DNA from 3 places in the Lactobacillus iners genome. Region 3 is predicted to be linked to each of the others. Evidence: predicted binding sites of a transcription regulator. Region 3 holds the regulator's gene; each other region holds the start of a gene.
What was found. The regulator NrdR, encoded in region 3, represses ribonucleotide reductase genes. The targets are predictions, from matches to a motif close to ACACNATATATNGTGT.

Region 1: a site for NrdR is predicted at 5,859-5,874, ahead of nrdD (anaerobic ribonucleoside-triphosphate reductase). Genes of this name have one in related genera too.
Region 2: a site for NrdR is predicted at 1,366-1,381, ahead of G6Z82_RS00160 (deoxynucleoside kinase). Genes of this name have one in related genera too.

The regions. Positions count from the first base shown of each region.
Region 1 covers NZ_CP049230.1:1,228,305-1,235,084, reverse strand. The annotation lists gene G6Z82_RS06080 (metallophosphoesterase family protein) at 1-1,158, shown strand, start outside; gene asnB (asparagine synthase (glutamine-hydrolyzing)) at 1,224-3,173, shown strand; gene G6Z82_RS06070 (carboxylate--amine ligase) at 3,191-4,456, shown strand; gene G6Z82_RS06065 (hypothetical protein) at 4,740-5,378, shown strand; gene G6Z82_RS06060 (hypothetical protein) at 5,403-5,720, shown strand; gene nrdD (anaerobic ribonucleoside-triphosphate reductase) at 5,943-6,780, shown strand, end outside.
Region 2 covers NZ_CP049230.1:29,454-36,233, reverse strand. The annotation lists gene G6Z82_RS00170 (NCS2 family permease) at 1-11, opposite strand, end outside; gene G6Z82_RS00165 (deoxynucleoside kinase) at 33-698, opposite strand; gene G6Z82_RS00160 (deoxynucleoside kinase) at 711-1,358, opposite strand; gene nagB (glucosamine-6-phosphate deaminase) at 1,476-2,180, opposite strand; gene G6Z82_RS00150 (peptide MFS transporter) at 2,357-3,850, shown strand; gene hemH (ferrochelatase) at 4,026-4,982, shown strand; gene G6Z82_RS00140 (ABC transporter permease) at 5,011-5,967, opposite strand; gene G6Z82_RS00135 (ABC transporter permease) at 5,967-6,780, opposite strand, start outside.
Region 3 covers NZ_CP049230.1:764,972-771,751, forward strand. The annotation lists gene infC (translation initiation factor IF-3) at 1-285, opposite strand, end outside; ribosomal protein L20 leader region at 326-426, opposite strand; gene thrS (threonine--tRNA ligase) at 472-2,403, opposite strand; gene dnaI (primosomal protein DnaI) at 2,672-3,571, opposite strand; gene G6Z82_RS03855 (DnaD domain protein) at 3,588-4,934, opposite strand; gene nrdR (transcriptional regulator NrdR) at 4,938-5,405, opposite strand; gene coaE (dephospho-CoA kinase) at 5,409-6,002, opposite strand; gene mutM (DNA-formamidopyrimidine glycosylase) at 5,999-6,780, opposite strand, start outside.

The sequences.
Region 1 (6,780 bases), 460 kb from region 3:
GAAAATTTAGCACCACTTTTTGTTAGAAAGTTTGAACCTAGATTAAATCGGTTTCGAGCTTTTCAAAATAAAAAAAATGGGCGTCGTTTTATAGTTGAAGAGCATTTGGATGAATTTATTAATTATGTAAAGAATTATACTCGTACTAACACTAATTCGATAAATATTGGTATTATCACAGACACGCATCAAAAAGATGTTGACTCATTAACCTCGTATGGACGATTGGGCTTACTTCATTTAAAAGAGTTTAATTATCTTGAAGAAAGAGGATTTTTAAAGTTAAAAGTGCATTTAGGTGATTGGATAGATGGTTCGGATCCGGGATTAGTTGATGAGCAGGAACTAATTAATTTGCGAAATTGCTTTTCTTCCAAACGTATTGATTATGCTTTAATTAAGGGCAACCATGATGAGAATGATAAGTTTGATGCTTTGCATGAGATGTTACCATCTTTCCCTGAAAGAGAATTTGAAGACATCATGTGGACAAATATGTATCGCCAACATAATATCCATTATATTTCCAGGCAACATGGTGTTGCATATTTTGACTACGGTGATTTACGGATAATAATGATTAATACGTCCGATGTTCCCTATATCTTGGATGATAATGGTAAGAAAAAATATAATACTCAGCATACTTTAGCTATTAGGGAAGATCAAGTACAAGAGATTATTGAAATTTTAGAAAAATCTGTTAATAAGCAAATAATTTTTATGGGACATGCTGTGCCAATTGATCGTAAAGGTATGAATTCTTTGAAGTATAATGGACGTTCGTTGCACGAATTGATGGTTGCATTTAATCAACGAGAAAAAGGGTACTTGAATTCACATGATGTGCCTTTAGAGTATACGTTAACTAATAAATTTGATTTTTCCAATGTAGTTAAGGGCAAAATTATTGCTTATTTTGCAGGTCATGCTCACGCAGAGGATCAATATCGTATTAATAGTATTCAATATATTACATTTAATTGTTCTGCATTAGTAAGTTTATCTGATAGTAATAAATATAATCATCGTTATAATCGACAAGTAGATCAAAGAACTGAATATGCTGGTTATGTAGTTAATGTTGACTTAGATAAAAAGTTGTTGCAGGTTTTTGGATATGGTGCAGCCTCCAAACGGAGAGTATATAGAATATAAATATTTGTTTAATTATTATTTTTGCTTATAATTGATAGTATTGGCAATTAAGGAGAAGATAATCAATGTGTGGAATTTGTGCTTTTTATGATCCGCAATTAGAAAATAAAGATCAAGTGATCGAACAAATGATGGATACAATTGTGCATAGAGGACCATCGTCTGCCGGCAAATTTACCAATGATAAGGTTGCCTTAGGTTTTAGGCGTCTTTCAATTATTGATTTACGTGGTGGTAGTCAGCCTATTTTTAATGAGGATAAAAGCAGAGCTGTTATTTTTAATGGTGAAATATACAACTTCAAACCACTTAGAGAAGAATTAATTAATAGTGGCCATACTTTTACGACCAAAACTGATACAGAAGTATTATTGCATGGCTATGAAGAGTGGGGTATGGATGGTTTGTTAAAACGTATTAGGGGGATGTTTGCTTTTCTAATATGGGATGATAACGATCAAACTCTATATGGTGCTAGGGACTTTTTTGGTATTAAACCTATGTATTATACTAATAATGATGGTAGGTTATTGGTAGGAAGTGAATTGAAGAGCTTTTTAGCTTTTCCTTACTTTAAAAAAGAATTGAATGTTGAAGCTGTGAAACCATATTTAATGAATCAGTACAATGATTTGAACGAGACTTTTTTTAAAGGCGTTTATAAATTTCCTGCTGGACACTGGTTTGCTTATAAAAATGGTAAGTTCGATATTCATAAATATTGGGATGCAGAATATGTACAAAACAGTTTGAGTTTTGAACAAACTTTAGATAAAATTAATGAAGATTTGAAAGAAACTGTTGAATTGTATCATAATGCTGATGTAAAAGTTGGATCGTTTTTATCAGAAGGTGTAGATTCAAGTTTTGTGACTAGTCTGTTAAATCCTGATGATGTATTTTCAATTTCCTTTGATGATGCTACTTATGATGAAGCTTCAAAAGCCAAAGCGTTAGCAGATATTAAAGGTTGGACTTTTTATTCTGATAAAGTTAAAGCCGAAGAAGCTATGCATGATTTTCCAGAAATGCAGTATCATATGGATGAACCTGACGCCAATCCGTCTATTATTCCATTGTGGTATTTATGTAAGTTAGCAAGAAAACATGTTACAGTTGCCCTTTCAGGTGAAGGAGCAGATGAGTTATTTGCAGGTTATGTTAATTATGGCATGCACACGCATAATAATATTATTAAAGTCTTCACTTCTGGTCTAAAAAAAATACCCAAGAATTTGCGTTTTAAATTGGCTAAGGGAATCAAAAAATTGCCTAATTTTCCGGGAAAAGTGCATATTTATACTAATTTAGCTTCTCCTGATGAATATTACGTTGGTCAATCTGTTATTTATGATATAAATTATCCGACTATTTTTTCAGCTAAAGATGCAAATGATATTTTACAACCAAAATATCAAAATAAATTGACAGTTAATAGCAATTATCAAGCAGATTTTGCTAAGGTTAAAAATCTTGATTCTGTTAAACAAATGCAATATATTGATTTACACCACTTTATGTTGAATGATATAGAGCAAAAAGCAGATAAAATATCTATGGCTCATTCATTAGAACTTAGAGTTCCATACTTAGATAAAAAGATTGCAGAATTGGCTAATTCGATTCCAACTAAGTATTTGGTTAACAAATATGATACGAAATATGCTCTTAGGAAAGCCGCTGAAAGAGTATTACCTGAAGAATGGGCTCAGCGACCAAAATTAGGATTTCCAACTCCAATTAAACAATGGTTGCAAGATCCAAAATTTTATAAGCAAGTTAGACTTTTATTTGCGGAAGATTTTGTAAATAATATCTTTAATCAAGATAAAATTCTTGCTATGTTGGATAAAAATTTTAGTGGGGATGGTTCAGACAGACGCAAGATTTGGACTATTTATACTTTTTTAGTCTGGTATAAGTTGTTTTTTGTAGACTATGAGAATACAGTAAAGAAATATAATCATGTTCAACCAGAAGTTGCTAGTTTATTAGCATCTGGTAAATTAGTTTAAGAAAGAGATGAGATTGATTGCAGAAAAAATTTACACCTATACTTTTAGGGAGTGACATTAATGTTTATGGTATGGCACGTTCGTTTCATGAGGCTTATGGTATTAAAGTAAAAACTTTAGCTGCCGGTCATTTAGCTGCTACGCGTTATTCTAAGATAGTTGATGTTGAGGTTCATCCGGGTTTTGAAGATGACCCAACTTTTATCAATGTTATGCGTAGTAAAATGATTGAATATCAAGATCATTCTGAACCAGTTATTTTAATTGCGTGCGGTGATGGCTATGTGGAACTGCTAGCAAAACACAAAGATGAATTATCTGCGACATTTGTTATTCCTTATGTTGACTATGATTTATTAGAGAAGCTTATTTCTAAAGAGAATTTTTATAAGATTGCGGATAAATATGGTTTACCTTACCCAAAAACACAAATAATTAAAATTACTGATTATCAAACTGATGATTATTTGAAGTGTATGTCTTTTGGTTTTCCAGTTGCTTTAAAGCCAGAAGATCCTGTATCTTGGCTTGATTGTCGTTTTGAAGGTCGTAAAAAGGCATTTACAATTCATGATGCCGCTGAGTTAAAAGATATTGTTACTAAAATTTATACTCACGGATATAAAGAAGATCTTATTTTGCAGGACTTTATCCCTGGTGATGATTCGAAAATGCGGGTTCTCAATGCATATGTGGATAAAAACCACAAGGTGAAGATGATGTGTTTGGGTCATCCATTGTTAGAAGATCCAACACCGCAGTCTATTGGCAATTATGTAGCAATTTTGCCAGAGTATAATCTGAATTTATATAATACTGTAAAAACTTTTCTAGAGAAGATTAACTATGTTGGTATGGCCAACTTTGATATTAAATATGATGAGCGTGATCATGAATACAAGTTTTTCGAAATTAATGTACGTCAGGGGCGTTCAAGTTTTTATGTAACATTAAATGGTTGCAACTTAGCTAAGTGTTATATTGACGATTATGTTGAAGATAGCTTAAAAGATCAAGATCCTGTTTATGCAAATCAAGATCCTAAAAAGCATGTATTATGGTTGGGTGTACCAACTAAGGTATTTAAGCAATATGCTTTTGAGAATGAATATAAAGAAATAGCTGAAGATTTATTGAAGAAAAAGCGAGTAGGAACAACAGTATTTTATAAAGCTGATTGTAGTTTTAAGCGTTGGCTTTTAATGAAGTATATGTTTTATAAATATATCGGAAGATATAAGGCTTATTATCAAGTTAATAAAGGAAGTTTTTTTAAAAAATAAGTAGTTTTTTGCTGTAAATTGTTTTAAAATATCCTCAAAGGTTGGATGAATGTCTAATTTTTTGAGGATATTTTTTTGAAACAAGTATGATGTAATATAAATATCATCTTTTTTATTAATAGTTAAATTGCTAATAAAAAGATAATAGATTAAAATGATTACTAGCATAAAAAAACATGCAAAAAAAATTTTTTTACTAATGACTTTTGTGGTTTATGGAAGTAAAATAAGTTGTGAAGGTAATGGTTGTATTTTTTATTAGCATAGCTAAGGAGGAAATATTATGTTAAACAGAAAATCGGCTATTGGAATTGCAACATTAGGATTATTTTTGTCAATAGGAATTGTTAAAACTGATATTATTGCTAATGCTGCTACTACAGGTTCAGTATCGTCTGATGTTCAAGGGGATAACTTTATGCCAAGACAATATCGGGATTTGGATCAATTGGTTGTGGTTCATGAGAATAGATATGAAATAAGTGATTTGGGCAAGTTTGTGTTGCCTAAGCAAACATATATTAAATTATCAGAGCAGTTGGATTCTGTTAATAAAGATGTTTATAGAAAGCATGCTGTGATTGATCCTACAACCAAGTCCTTTGTATTGAATTATCAAGATAGAGCTTCAAATACTCCTTCTACTAAGAACTTTTGGTGGGGTACTAGGTATTATTTCAGAAGTAATGCACAAGTAGATACTATGGTTTCTCAATTACACACATGGGCCAATTATAATTCTATGGCTGCTATAGCAGGTGGGCTTTTATCCCCATATATTGGTGCTGTATGTGGATTGAACACTATTCGTTTAAATCAAGTTGCTGTAGATTTAGAAGCGTATAATAACAAACATAAAAAGCAACACATATATATGGATCTAAATACTTGGATAGGTACATGGTCATTTGGAACTTTTTAATTATAGCTAAAGGAGAAAATTATTATGTTAAGTCCAATAATGCAAGGTTGCTTACTATGCGTATACTTTATAGTGATTGCTTATAGCAAAGAAATATATAGGTTATTAAGAAAAACATCTGGTGGTTCTGTTCCTTTAAAATCTAAAATACTTCTTTTTATGGGTGATTTATTCTCAGCTATTGTTGTACTAATTGCAGTCATACATCCCATATCTAAGATGGACAATATATCATCTATAATGTCTTCTTTTTCCTTAGCTTTGGTGCCTGTAATTTTTATAGTGGCCTTAATTATACTTATTGCTATTTATTTATTTACTAAAAGAGCAAATAGAATATAGTTATTATATATTTTAATTTATAAAATTAGAGTCTAACGGATTGAAAAAATCTGTTAGATTTTTTTTGCTTGAATTTATGTTGGAGATAGGACTGACAAGGAGTTTAGATACTAAATATGTAATTAGTTACAGCCTTAACCACAAGATATTGTGCTTTTTCATTGTTTTTTCCATTTATTCTGCTAGAATAGATATTATGAATTGATGAGGGAGACATAGATTATGTTGAAGCAGCGTGAAGCAAAAATAATTACATCTAAAGTATCAATACCATTAAAAGCTACTAAAAGAGATGGTAGTGTTTATGATTTTGCTCTTTATAAGTTAAGAATGGTGATAGATAATTTAGGTTTAGCTAAAAATGAGCAGGTTATTTTGTCTGCAATTTTAAGCCAGTTGGCTAGCAAGGAAAATGTTACAACTGTTGAAATCGCTTCTGCTTTTGTTAGAGTTTTGAGAGAGATGGGGTTCACGCAAGCTGCCCAACAATATATTGATTATCGTAAGCAAGATGAAGCAAATTTCGTGCGTCAGACAGGTACTACGGATCGTTTGCATCGCTTGCTTGAGCATGATCCAACTATTGTTAATGAAAATGCTAATAAAGATTCACGTGTTTTTTCTACTCAACGTGATTTAACTGCTGGAACAGTAGGTAAGACGATCGGTTTAACTTTGATGCCTGAGCATATTGCTAAAGCACATTTACGTGGTGATATTCACTGGCACGATTTAGATTACACTCCATTAAGTCCAATGACTAACTGTTGTTTGATTGATTTCAAAGAAATGTTGAGCCATGGTTTCACAATAGGTAATGCTGAAATCGAATCACCACATTCTATTCAAACAGCGACAGCACATATGTCACAAATTATTGCCAATGTTGCTTCAAGCCAATATGGTGGTTGTTCAGCTGATCGAGTGGATGAAGTTTTAGCTCCATATGCTCGGAAGAATTATCAAAAACATCTTGATGAAGCTGCTGAATTTTTTGATGATCAAGAAAAAATAAAAGCCTTTGCTAAAAAACGTACTAAAAAAGATATTTATGATGCAA
Region 2 (6,780 bases), 580 kb from region 3:
ATAATGTTCATGATAATTCTCCATTACTCTACTCATAACTTAGTCCAATCTTGAGGTAACTTGCCCACTTCTTTTAATTTTGCGACTATCATTTTTAAGACTTTATCACAATCATCGGCACTATTCATAAAATCATATTTATCACCATCTATAACCATTTTAGGAGAATAATTATATTGATCATACCATGGCTTATAATAAGTCAATAATCGTTTATAATAGTCTTCCAAAGTAGGATCATAACTCAATTGTTCATATTTACGACCACGCTTTTGGATTCTCTTAATCATCGTTTCATATGAAACATGAATATGAATTAATAAGTCTGGTTGCCTTTTAGGCATAGCTTTAAGTTCTGCCATCATACCATCAAGCAATTCATAGTACGTCGTTACTTCTTCTTTAGTAGCTCGACCTATATCGGCATTCATTTGAAAAAATAACGCATCCTCATAAATAGAACGATCTAATACATTATTATCTGCTGACAGTGCCTTTTTTATACTCTTAAAGCGTGTATTTAAAAAATATACTTGCAATAAAAATGCATATTTTTTAGGATTTTCATAAAATAATGGTAATACAGGATTATCATCAACACTTTCATAAAAAGGATCTGTCGCTAAATATTTAGATAATATACTTGTTAAACTGGATTTACCGGCTCCAATAGGCCCACTCAATACAATAACTGCCATCACTTTCCTTCTTTATAATTTACCCAAATTACGTAATTTTTCCATCACTTGGTTAACTACAATTTTCCGAGCAGATACATCATTAACAAAATCATATTTATCGCCATCTATCATTAACTTGTCTGACGCGTCATATTGTTCAAACCATGGATCATAGTGACTATTTAAACACGCATAGTAATCTTCTAATTTTGGATCTGTCGATAGTTGCTCAAATATCCTTCCTCGTTGTTTAATATGCTTAAGCATAGTATCAAGCGAAGCATGAATATAAATCAAAAGATCTGGTTTTTTATGCACACTACCTGGAACATCCTCCATCATATTATTGACTAAATCACGATATATCTTAAACTCCGTACTATCCGCAATACCATTATCAACATTCATTTTAAAGAAAACCGAATCTTCATAAATTGAATGATCAATGACACTATTTTTCATTTTGTTTGCACAATTAATTTGCTCTAATCTATGATTCATTAAATATACGTTTAACAAAAATGTATATTTAGACATATCTTTATAAAATAACGGTAAAATCGGATTGCCATCAACATTTTCATAAAATGCCTGGCCATGTAGTTCATCTGCTAAAATCTTGGTTAAGCTGGATTTACCGGCCCCAATAGGCCCACTTAATACAATAACTGTCATCACTTTCCTTCTACAATATATTGGTTTACCTATAAAAGTTTATAACAACATATTGTACCTAACAAGTATATTTTCAATTTAAAAATAACTTATGCATAATACATAAGTTATTTTTTTAAACTATGATAATTTAGCTGCTGCATCACGGTCAACAATAACAACCACATTCGGATGTTTTTGTAACACTGAAGCAGGAACAGTTTCTGTCACAGGTCCTTCAACCATTGCCTTAACTGCATCCTGTTTGGCAGCTCCATAAGCCATTAAAATGATTTGTTTGGCAGACATAATCGATTTTATGCCCATGCAAATTGCTCTTTTAGGTACATCATCTTGATTATCAAAAAATCTGGAATTAGCTTTAATAGTGCTAGAAGCTAATGTAACTTCATGTGTCGTGCTATCAAAAGGAGTGCCCGGTTCATTAAAAGCAATATGACCATTGCCACCAATTCCTAAAATTTGAATATCAATTGGGTTGTCAGAAATTATTTTATCATAATCAGCAATTTCTTGATTGATATCTTTAGCTTTACCATTAGGTATATAAGTTTTGTAAAATGGTTTCTTTTCAAAAAGATGTTTCTTCATAAAATAATGATAACTTTGACTATTTTGGGGATCTAACCCATAATATTCGTCTAAATTTATACTAGTTATATTAGTAAAATCCACATCGCTCTCTACCATCTGATCATATAGTGTTATCGGAGTTGAGCCAGTAGCTAAACCTAAAACTTTAGCACCATCCGCTACACCTTTTTTTATCAGTTCAAAGGCTTTTTTGCCACCTTCATATTTATCTTTAACAATTGTAACTATCATAATTTCAATCCCCTTCTTTCTAAATTGGTATAGTCCATTGTATACCTTTTGCTAAATTTGTCAACTATATTCAATAAAAAAACAATTTTTATAATATAAATATTTTTTAAATTTGATATTTTTTTAAAAAAATAATATAATTTCGAGTATGTGTTTTATTAATTAGGAGGATAAAAATGAGTCAAAAAAACAGCGATACTGCATTTTTTGGACAACCAAAAGGATTATCTACCATATTCTACACTGTAATGTGGGAAAGATTTAGTTATTATGGTATGCGTGCAATCCTTATTTACTATATATACTATGCAGTAAATAAAGGTGGCTTAGGTATGAGCCAATATAATGCTGCCGCCATTATGTCAATCTATGGATCTTTGGTATTTATTTCTACTTTATTAGGTGGTTGGATATCAGATCGTATATGGGGAACCTATAAAACTACTTTTATAGGTGGAATTTTGATTATGATGGGGCATATTTGCTTGTCAACTCCATTAGGTGTAGCAGCACTTTATCTATCAATTGCATTTATCGTCTTAGGTTCTGGTTTTTTAAACCCAAGTGCTTCTGCCACAGTTGGTAATTTATACGATAAGAATGATCAACGTAGAGATGCAGGTTTCAGCTTATATGTTTTTGGTATTAACTTTGGTGCAATGATCGCCCCGATCGTAGTACCTTGGGCTAGTTCTGGTTTTGGCTTTCATGTATTTGGAAATGTAACCAACTTCCATGCTGGATTTGTATTAGCCGCTATAGGTATGTTATTAGGTTTAATACAATATTATTTTGCAAGCAATAAATATTTACCTGCTAAATCATTTAAACCTGAAGATCCTATGACTAAACAAGAAAAGAAGCAAGTTTTAATCAAATTCTCATATGGGATCATATCACTACTAATAGTACTAGGTGCTATGGCACTTTTACACGCACTTAATATAAATAATATAATTAATTTAATTACTATTATCGCTGTTGTATTGCCGATCATTTATTTTACAATAATATTTAAATCTAATAAGGTATCGCACTCTGAACGCAGAAAAGTTATTGCGTACATTCCTTTATTTTTAGCAGCAATCATTTTTTGGGGAATTGAAGAATCAGGAGCCGTAGTTTTAGCATTGTTTGCTGAAAATAGAACTGTTCTACACTTAGGTAATTGGTACTTCCAAGCAGCAAACTTCCAACTATTGAACCCACTATTTATAATGATCCTAACACCGATATTTGTTGCATTATGGAACAGCTGGAAAAAACAACCTACGGCACCAACAAAATTTGCAGTGGGTTTAGGTTTTGCTGGATTGTCATATTTAGTAATGGCTATCCCGGGAGCATTATTTGGTACTAGCGGCCGAGTAAGTCCACTATGGTTAGTATTATCTTGGTTTATTGTAGAAATAGGTGAAATGTTAATCTCGCCGATCGGTTTATCTGTCACTACACAATTATCACCAAAAGTTTTTAAAACTCAAATGATGAGTTTATGGTACTTAAGTGATGCTGTTGCACAGGCAATAAATGCACAAATAATTCGATTCTACACCCCTAAAACTGAGGTTAACTATTTCATTGCTGTCGGAATAGTAAGTATCGTGTTCGGTATTTTATTACTATTCGGCGTTAAGAAAATATCCGCATTAATGGGAGATTCTAAATAGTTATATTTCATAAAAAGAGTGTTTTTTAATAATAAAAACACTCTTTTTATGTACAACAATTTTAGTAATAAAATCGAATATCTAAATTTAATATTCTTATTAAGAATTATCTACATTGATAATTTTGATTCTTAAATATAAAATATTATTATACATTTACGAACGGAGTATAAGCATGCAAGGGTTATTACTAGTTAATCTTGGTACACCAACATCACCAACCAAAAACGATATCGAAAAATTCATTTTAGATTTTATGGGAGATCCAAATGTTGTTACTATGCCACAATGGATGTGGAAACCCCTATTAAAACATGTAATCTTACCCATACATATCAAAAAGAGTATTATTTCTTATCAAAAAATTTGGTCGCAAAATGGTTCCCCCTTACGATTTTATACAGAAAAAATTACTCAACAAGTTCAGGCTCTTTTACCAGATTGGCAAGTAAAAATGGCTATGACATATGGAGATCCAAGTATTAATACTACAATTCAAGAAATGAAAAATAATGGATGTGACCATTTAGTTTTATTGCCTCTATATCCACAATATGCAAATTGTACCGTGAAAACAATAATTGCTACAGCTAAACAAACATGTAGCAACTTAGACCTTCCTTTAACCATCATAAAACACTTTTGTACAAATAATGAATATCTACAAATACTGGTTAAAGATATTCAACATTATTGGAATCTTGATAAATATGATCATCTCTATATTTCATATCATGGTATCCCTCAAAGTGCTATTAAAAAAGGAGATATTTATCTAAAAGACTGTACTGCACAAACACAGGCTATGTGCCAAATGCTAAATATACCATCCGAAAAAATAGCCATGGTATTTCAATCAAAATGTGGATTAATGCCTTGGTTAAAGCCTTACTTAAACAAAACATTAATCCAAGCGGCTAAAGACGGTATGAAAAAAGTATTAATCGTAACTCCTTCCTTTGTTACCGATTGTTCTGAAACTATTGCAGAAGATGCTATAGATAACAAAAATTTATTTATAAAATATGGTGGTGAAAATTTAACAGTTGTCCCACCAATGAATGATTCACCTGCTTTTGCTAAATTTATAGCCAATTTAGCTACTAATGTTAATAAAACCAAAAAAGGCTAGTCGTCTGACTAACCTTTTTAAATACTATTTATTTAGATTTAATATAATTAATTCCATCAGCTTTAGGGGCAACTGATTTACCAAAGAAAAGAACCAAAACAATGATTGTCATCAAATATGGTGTACATTGCAAATAAACTGATGGCAAGTGTTCTATCATTGGTAATTGCTTTCCTATAATGCTCAAACTTTGAGCAAAACCAAAAAACAATGAAGCTCCCATTGCTCCTAAAGGATTCCATTTACCAAAAATCATTGCTGCTAAGGCCATAAATCCTTGACCCACGATAGTTGATACTGAGAAATTACCAGATATAGATTGTGCAAATACAGCTCCACCAAATCCAGCTAAAAAACCAGATAAGAGAACACCATCATATCTCAACAAATAAACATTTATTCCCATAGTATCCGCAGCCTGTGGATTTTCTCCACAGGCTCTAAGTCTAAGCCCAAATCGTGTTTTAAACATGATTTCCCAGGAAATAACCGCTATTACGATTGCCAGCCATGCAGCAGCAGAAGTATTTCTAAAGAAGATCTTACCGATTATTGGAATTTGACCTAAAACAGGAAATGTGAAATATCCAAAGTTCTCAGTAATATTTTCAGTTTGTCCCTTAGAATAAATTGCTTTAACTAAAAATACACTAAAAGCAGGAGCCATTAAATTTAAGACAGTCCCTGATATGATATGGTCGGCATGAAAATTAATAGTAGCACATGCATGTAACAAGCTAAATATTAATCCAACAATTCCACCAATCAACGCACCTAACCATGGTGTCCAAATGCCAAATTGTTTATAAAAACTCAAATTAAATACTATGCTGGAAAAAGCTCCCATAGTCATTATTCCTTCAAGTCCAATATTTACTATGCCACCGTGTTCACTAAACGTTCCACCTATGGCACTATACATTAAAGGTGCAGAAAACACCAATGTTGAAGATACAATCAATGATAACATTGAAACAATATCCATTATTTCGATCCTCCAACTTCCAAACCTTGTGTCTTATCACTAGTACAAGAATGTTTCATAACTTTTTTATAATTCAAAAGATATTCAATAATATAATGTATTGCCACAAAAAATATTATGGCCGCAATCACAATAGATACTATTTCATATGGTATTCCAGCTCCAGTTTGCATACCTAGCCCACCTATTTTTAAAATAGAAAATAATAGAGCAGCTAAAAATATACCTACAGCTGTATTACCACCTAGTAAAGCAACAGACAAACCATCAAAACCAATATCAACATTTCCTGTTTGTGTAAAATAATTCTGGTAAGTTCCCAAGCCCAGAATAACACCACCCAATCCAGCGTAAGCTCCAGATAACAACATAGAAACTATAATATTTTTCTTAGCAGAAATACCTGCATAAGTACTTGCATTAGGATTTAAACCTACAGCCTTAATCTCAAAACCGATGGTAGTTTTATTCATAATTATATAAAAAGCTACTAAACCGATGAGGGCTAAGAAAATTCCTGAACTGATACGTGAACCACCAAACATATTAGTGAGCCATTCCCAGCGTAAACTGCCATTATCTGAAATAGTTTTTGTTGTATCAATATTGATTCGTAATTTTTCTGGCATTATTTGTTGCGTCAGATATTGACAAACATATAAAACAATATAATTAAGCATAATTGTTGTAATAACTTCATTAGTTCCAAAATATGCTCGCAATATACCAGCTATTCCTGCAACAACTGCACCTGCTATGGCACCAGATATAAGTGCTAGAGGTATTAATATAATCTTGGGTAAATGCTGGTTA
Region 3 (6,780 bases):
AAAATCATTGCCCTCTATAGTTGGGCTTAAGCGTATTTCTTTAACTGCAGTAACTTTTTGGTTCTTACGATTTTCTTTTTCTTTCTTTTGTTGCTCGAATCTGTATTTTCCATAATTCATAATTCTGGCAACTGGTGGCTTAGCATTAGGAGAAATAAGAACTAAGTCCAAATCAGCTTCTGTAGCACGTTGTAATGCTTCACTCTTAGTTACAACACCGATTTGTTCTCCATCTTCACCAATTAAACGAACCTCACGAGCACGAATTTCTTCGTTTAAGATTATATTCTTTGATATGGGTATTCACCTCCGCATTGAATTTTCGAGGACAAGATAAAAGCGGGCAAAAGAGCCCGCTTTTTAAATGATCATATCAGCCTAGAGGTTTAAAACTTAGGCGAGAAGCGGGTGCTTCTTCTTGTTCTCAACTTTAATTATTATAAGCGACTAATTTAATTATGTCAAACTTTTTTATTTATTTCTTGAATAAGATGCAACATCAGCAGATAATTCAGAAACAAATTCAGATAATGCCTTAGATTCTTGATCTTCACTACCATACTTACGAACATTTACACTATTATGTTGCAACTCGTCATCTCCCAATACCAACGTATATGGTACCTTTTGAGTTTGGGCTTCACGAATCTTGTAACCCAATTTTTCATTTCTGAAATCAACTTCTGCTCTAAAGCCTAATTTCATTAACTGATCTTTAACATTTTGTGCATATTCACCATGTGCATCATTATTTACAGGAATAATTTTTACTTGCAATGGAGCTAGCCAAGTTGGAAAGGCACCTTTGTATATTTCAGTAAGATATGCAATAAATCTCTCCATGGTACCAACAATACCACGGTGAACCATAACAGGTCTATGCTCTTCTCCATCCTTACCAACATATGACAAATTAAATCTTTCTGGTAACATAAAGTCTAATTGAATAGTTGACATGGTTTCATCATTTCCTAATGCAGTCTTAGTCTGAATGTCAAGCTTAGGGCCATAAAAAGCAGCTTCTCCCTCAGCTTCGACATACTCTAATCCTAGATCATCCATTGCACCTTTAAGCATCTTTTGTGATCTTTCCCACATTTCATCATTTGCAAAATATTTATCAGTGTTTTTAGGATCACGATATGATAATCTGAAGTAGTAATCTGTAATATCAAAATCACGATATACTTCCATGATCAACTTCAAAATTTTAGCAAATTCAGATTGCACTTGGTCTAATTCAACAAATGTATGTCCGTCGTTTAAAGTCATTTCACGAACACGTTGTAAACCTGACAAAGCACCTGATTTTTCGTATCTGTGCATCATACCTAATTCTGCTATACGAATTGGCAACTCACGATAAGAACGAATATGATGATTATAAATCTGAATATGAGATGGGCAGTTCATTGGTCGTAATTCTAGCATTTCACCATCTCCCATATCCATTGGTGGGAACATATCTTCACGATAATGTGCCCAGTGTCCTGAAGTCTTATAAGCATCCAAGTTCATTAATACGGGTGTATAAACGTGTTGGTAACCATCAGCAACTTCTTTATCTATAATGTAACGCTCGATAACACGTCTAATAGTAGCACCTTTAGGCATCCAATATGGTAATCCAGCTCCAACTTTGGGATCAACAAAGAATAAATCTAAGTCACGGCCAATTGTACGGTGATCTCTTTCCTTTATATCTTCTCTTCTTTGTAAATCAGCCTTTAAATCTGCCTCTTTGAAGAAAGCTGTACCAAAAATTCTTTGAAGCATTGGATTAGAAGATTTACCTTGCCAATAAGCCCCAGCTACAGATAATAATTTAAAATGCTTTAATTTACCAGTATTCATCAAAAGAGCATTAAAGCCAAAATCTACGAAATCTTCTAATTTGTAAACTGCAACTTCGTCTGCTTCTTCTTTCAATAACTCTAGTTTATATGGATCATCTTTGAATAAATCTAATAATTCAGATTTTGATACTATTTTGTATTCTATTTTTTCACCATTTTTAACTATTTTTTGCATTTCTTTTTCTAAATCAGGTAATTCAGATGCTTTTATCTGATCTTCTTTATCAGTATCAACAAAGAAACCATCTTCTTCTAATTCAGATGTTCCTAATCTAACTGATGGATATTGTTTGCTTGCTACCATTTCAAACACAAAGGCAGCAGTATTTCTTAATACTTGTAATCCTTCCTCGTCTTTATCAGTTATAATAGCAACTCTAGCATCTGTATCAACTACAAAATCAAGCGGTCTTATTTCATCATTAACTTTACCAGCTACAGCAGACTTAGCTAAAGACGTTGCAATTGAACTTGCTATTTCTTTAATAGTTAATGCATGATTAAATTCTTTCTTTGAGCCATCAGGCAATGTAATAACTAAACTCATTTTTACCTCCAAATAAAAAATCCCGGCACTAAATAAAATGCCGGGACGTTAAAAGCGTGGTTCCACCCAAATTCGAGTATAAAAACTCCTCATTCAGATTGATAAAGGTATCCAGCCTCCATATTAATCTAACAAAATAAAAGTTGGGACATCTTACAATTAAAAGGCTTCCAGAACTTGGCCTTTATCTCTGAGGTGCAGATGTCATGTCTCTTATTATCTACATTATACTAGCATAAACGTTTGATGCAAGTATTAAATAAAAGAATTAACGCCTTCTATTTTCTCCACCTACAAATACTTCTTTGCTCAAGCAACGTATTCTTTCCATTAATCTTTTTGCTTTCACATCATCATATGAATTTTTAACTTGTGCGAAATGAATCGTTAATGCATCAAAGTTCATATTTGATGTAAAAAAGGTTGGTAACTGATTATCCATTCTTCTTTGCAAAATAACTCCTAGAACTTCATCACGAGACCATTCGGTTAAAGATTCAGCACCAATATCATCAAAAATAACAATAGTAGCCGTAGCAATTTTCATAATTTTATCGGTAAGACTATTATCTTTAAAATGATCACTCAATCCCGCAATAAAAGATGGTACATGCAAAAATACCACTTCATTTCCTTCTTGAGCTAATCCATTAGCTAATCCAGCCATCATATATGTTTTGCCTACACCAAAATCGCCTTCTAAATATAAACCTTTTGCATGTTTATCTACATGATATTGTTGAATGAATAAACCAATTTCCTGCAAGGCTTTAATTCGTTCAGGAGTTTTATCAACAGCTGACAATTCCACATTTTTTAATGACAATGGTAAATCTACTAAATGAATTAAATTCTGTACATACTTTTTACGATCATCGATCCTTTTTTGAAGTGTTGCTCGATAAGCAAAATCTATCATGTTGCCATTAACGAATAAGTATGGTTCATATCCCTGATTTACCTTAGAAGGATGCTCACATTCTTGAATATAGATATACAAATTGTTTAGTGATCTTTTAAATATATCATCAGTAATTTTAAGTTTATGTACTTGTAAAAATTCTTGGACACTTGCATTATTTAAGACTAAATCGATAATTTGATCTTGATTAATTTGACATTTATGATTAGCGATTATTTTTTTTAACATACTAGAAATATTCTCCATTGGCCTTATTTTCTTTCTATTCTTTTCGTCCAAAATTATTGAAAATATTATTCAACTCTTCATTTGACAATGATACATCGGTATTTTTACCATTATCAACATCATAATTCTTCCAATCGGTTTTAGCTTGTTTTCTTGTTGAATTATTATTAAATCTACGTACTTGCCTATTTTTTTGCCATTTTTTAGTATAAGCAATAGCCTCTTGAGCTGTATGTATTTTATTTTGCAGCCAATTATTAGCAATTCTATCTGCTAAATTTAATGTTAATACAGATGTATAATCAAGACATGTTTTGATCAAAACATTTATCAACTCACTAGGTAGACGATATTCATTTTCCAAACGATATACAACCCTTTTCTCATTGGCGGTTACATATCCACCTTTTTTTTCCTTAATTTTATATAAATAATCTAGTGGTTGATTACTATTAACATCCTCTAGCAACTTTTTTTCATCGTTATCAAAATCTGGTATTAAACTATCTTCAGACTTAGTTTCAGATAGTTGTTGTTCAACAGTATGCACTAATTTTTGTTGTCCTAATTGATTATGAGCCATCCGCTGAATTAGTTTCATATCCAATTTTTTATCTCCAGCATGCAAACACATTGTAGCTAGCTTAGTAAAATCTTGCTCACCTAATTGATAAAAAGTCATCAATTGAGCGATTTCAGTTCTATGACTATCTACCTCATTTGCCGGAATATGGTATTTAAGTAAAAGATCTTCCAAAAATTGCCAATCAATTTTTTGAATCATTTTACCCATCTTAATATCAACCTTAGAATTACTATCAGCAGCAATAACCTTCTTAGCATCCATAACTTCTTTAGTAGGTTCAATTGCATGATCACCTGTTAGCTTAAACACGTCAAAAAATCCACTGGAAACATCCTGGGCATCATTTAATCCTTGAAAAATAGATGGCGTAAAATCTTTTACCAAATTATCAAAAGCGACTATACCTACCTTTTCTTGTAATAGACTAGACAACAAAAAAGTTGAAAAAAATTCCTGAGCATTAGTAATTTCACTCAATTTAAAAATAATTATTGAACCTAACCTAGGATTATCGCCTAAATATGTTTTAACTAAACCGACAGCTTCTAGCTTATGAATACTATCAAAAATATCTTTCAAGCCACAATCTAATTGCTCTTGGAGTTGATATAACACTTTATAATCAATCGATAAAGGTAAAGAATTAAATTCATTAGCCAATGTGATATATATACTCATACCTAAATGTCCAATTAATGGTTGATACAATCTAGATAATATTTTCTGACCATCAGCAGTAATCGTAACATTATTAGCTACATAAAACGGCTGTTTAGGATTAGTACATGAATACATGTATTAGTCCTCCCCATGTTGTTTTTTAAGCATATCTGTCATTGCTTCCATAAACCCAGAAACATCAGTAAATTGACGGTAAATGCTTGCAAATCTTATATATGCAACATCATCTAAATTAGCCAATTCATCCATCACAATCTCGCCAATTTCCTTAGAAGAAATCTCTGATACACCTTGTTTACGTACAGCATTATCTACATGATCAACCAATGTATCTAATTGCTGACTAGAAATCGGCCTTTTTTGAGCAGCCATCATCACCCCACGTAATATTTTTTCACGATTAAATGGTTCCCTAGTACCATCATTTTTTATTACTAATAATGGCGTCTGTTCAACTCTTTCAAATGTAGTAAAACGGTAACCGCAATTTTCACATTCACGCCGTCTTCTAATTGAGCGATTTTCATCACTAGGACGAGAATCAATTACTTTTGAGGCATTTTCATGACAATTAGGACACTCCATAATTTATCTCCTTATATTTTTCAATAAAGTTGCTAATTTATTTTCTAATATCTCTACTGACTGATCATTTTCAATCACATAATTGGCATAATTTTTTTTAATTTCTAGTGGCAACTGACTATATATCCGCTTTTCTGCTTCCAGGTCGCTTAAATTGTTACGTTCTTTTAATCTTTTCTTTTGTAATTCAAAATTTAAACTAATCACCAAAACTGCATTACAAACTTTATCTAATTTAAGTTCATAAAGCAAAGGAGCATCTAAAACAACAAAAGGACAACCAATCCGTTCATATTCAGCTATCTTGAGCTTTATCTGCTGACAAATCAATGGATGTAATTCAGCATTTAACTTAGCTAATGAATTTTTATCATTAAAAACAATCGCTCCCAATTTTTTGCGATCAATCTGTCCACTAGATGTTAAAATCATATTTCCAAACAATTGAGATAATTTTTCAATAACATTTCTCTTACTTAATTGCTGGTGAGCTATCAAATCGGAGTCAATAACTGGTATACCTTGCTTTTTAAAGAAATTCGATGCAGTACTCTTACCAGTAGCTATACCACCAGTTAATCCCAAAAAGTATGTCATTTATAAACCACCTGACACAATGGGCAGAATGTTGTTCCTCGACCATTAACTTTAATTTTTTCTAAAGTAGTATTGCAACGGCTGCAAGGTTCACCACTTTTGCCATAAACTTTTAGCATTGATTGATACTTACCAGTATGACCATCAGCATCTAAGAAACTATGAAAAGTCGTACCATGGTATTGAATAGCTATTTTTATTGTATTGTTTATATCATAAAATAATTCTACCAAACTATCTTGAGCAATTTTATTTGCAATACTTAAGGGATGTATTTTGCTCTGCCATAAAACTTCATCTGTATAAATATTCCCTAATCCACAAACAATACTTTGATCTAATAATACATTTTTTATCGCTCTTTTTCTAGCTTTTACCTTGTTTAGAAAAAAATCTAGGGTAAAATCTTCACTATTTGGTTCAAATCCTAAGTTCTTAATACCAGTATTTCTTCGTTCAGTACCAGTTTCAATCAATTGCATCCTACCAAATTTGCGAACATCATCATATCTAAGATATGTATTATCAGAAAAAGTAAATTGTACATGTTCATGTTTCTGCTTAGGTGCATCACTATCTAAAAAATGATATTTGCCTTCCATCCGCAAATGTGAAACTATAGTCAGATTATTAGTTAATCTTATTAAAAGATATTTACCATATCGGTCTATAGCCCAAATTTTTTGACCTACTACTTTTCTTTGAAAAAAATCGGCATCATTCACAATGATTTTATCATACCAAATTGTTACATTACTTATAATTTTTCCCTTAATCA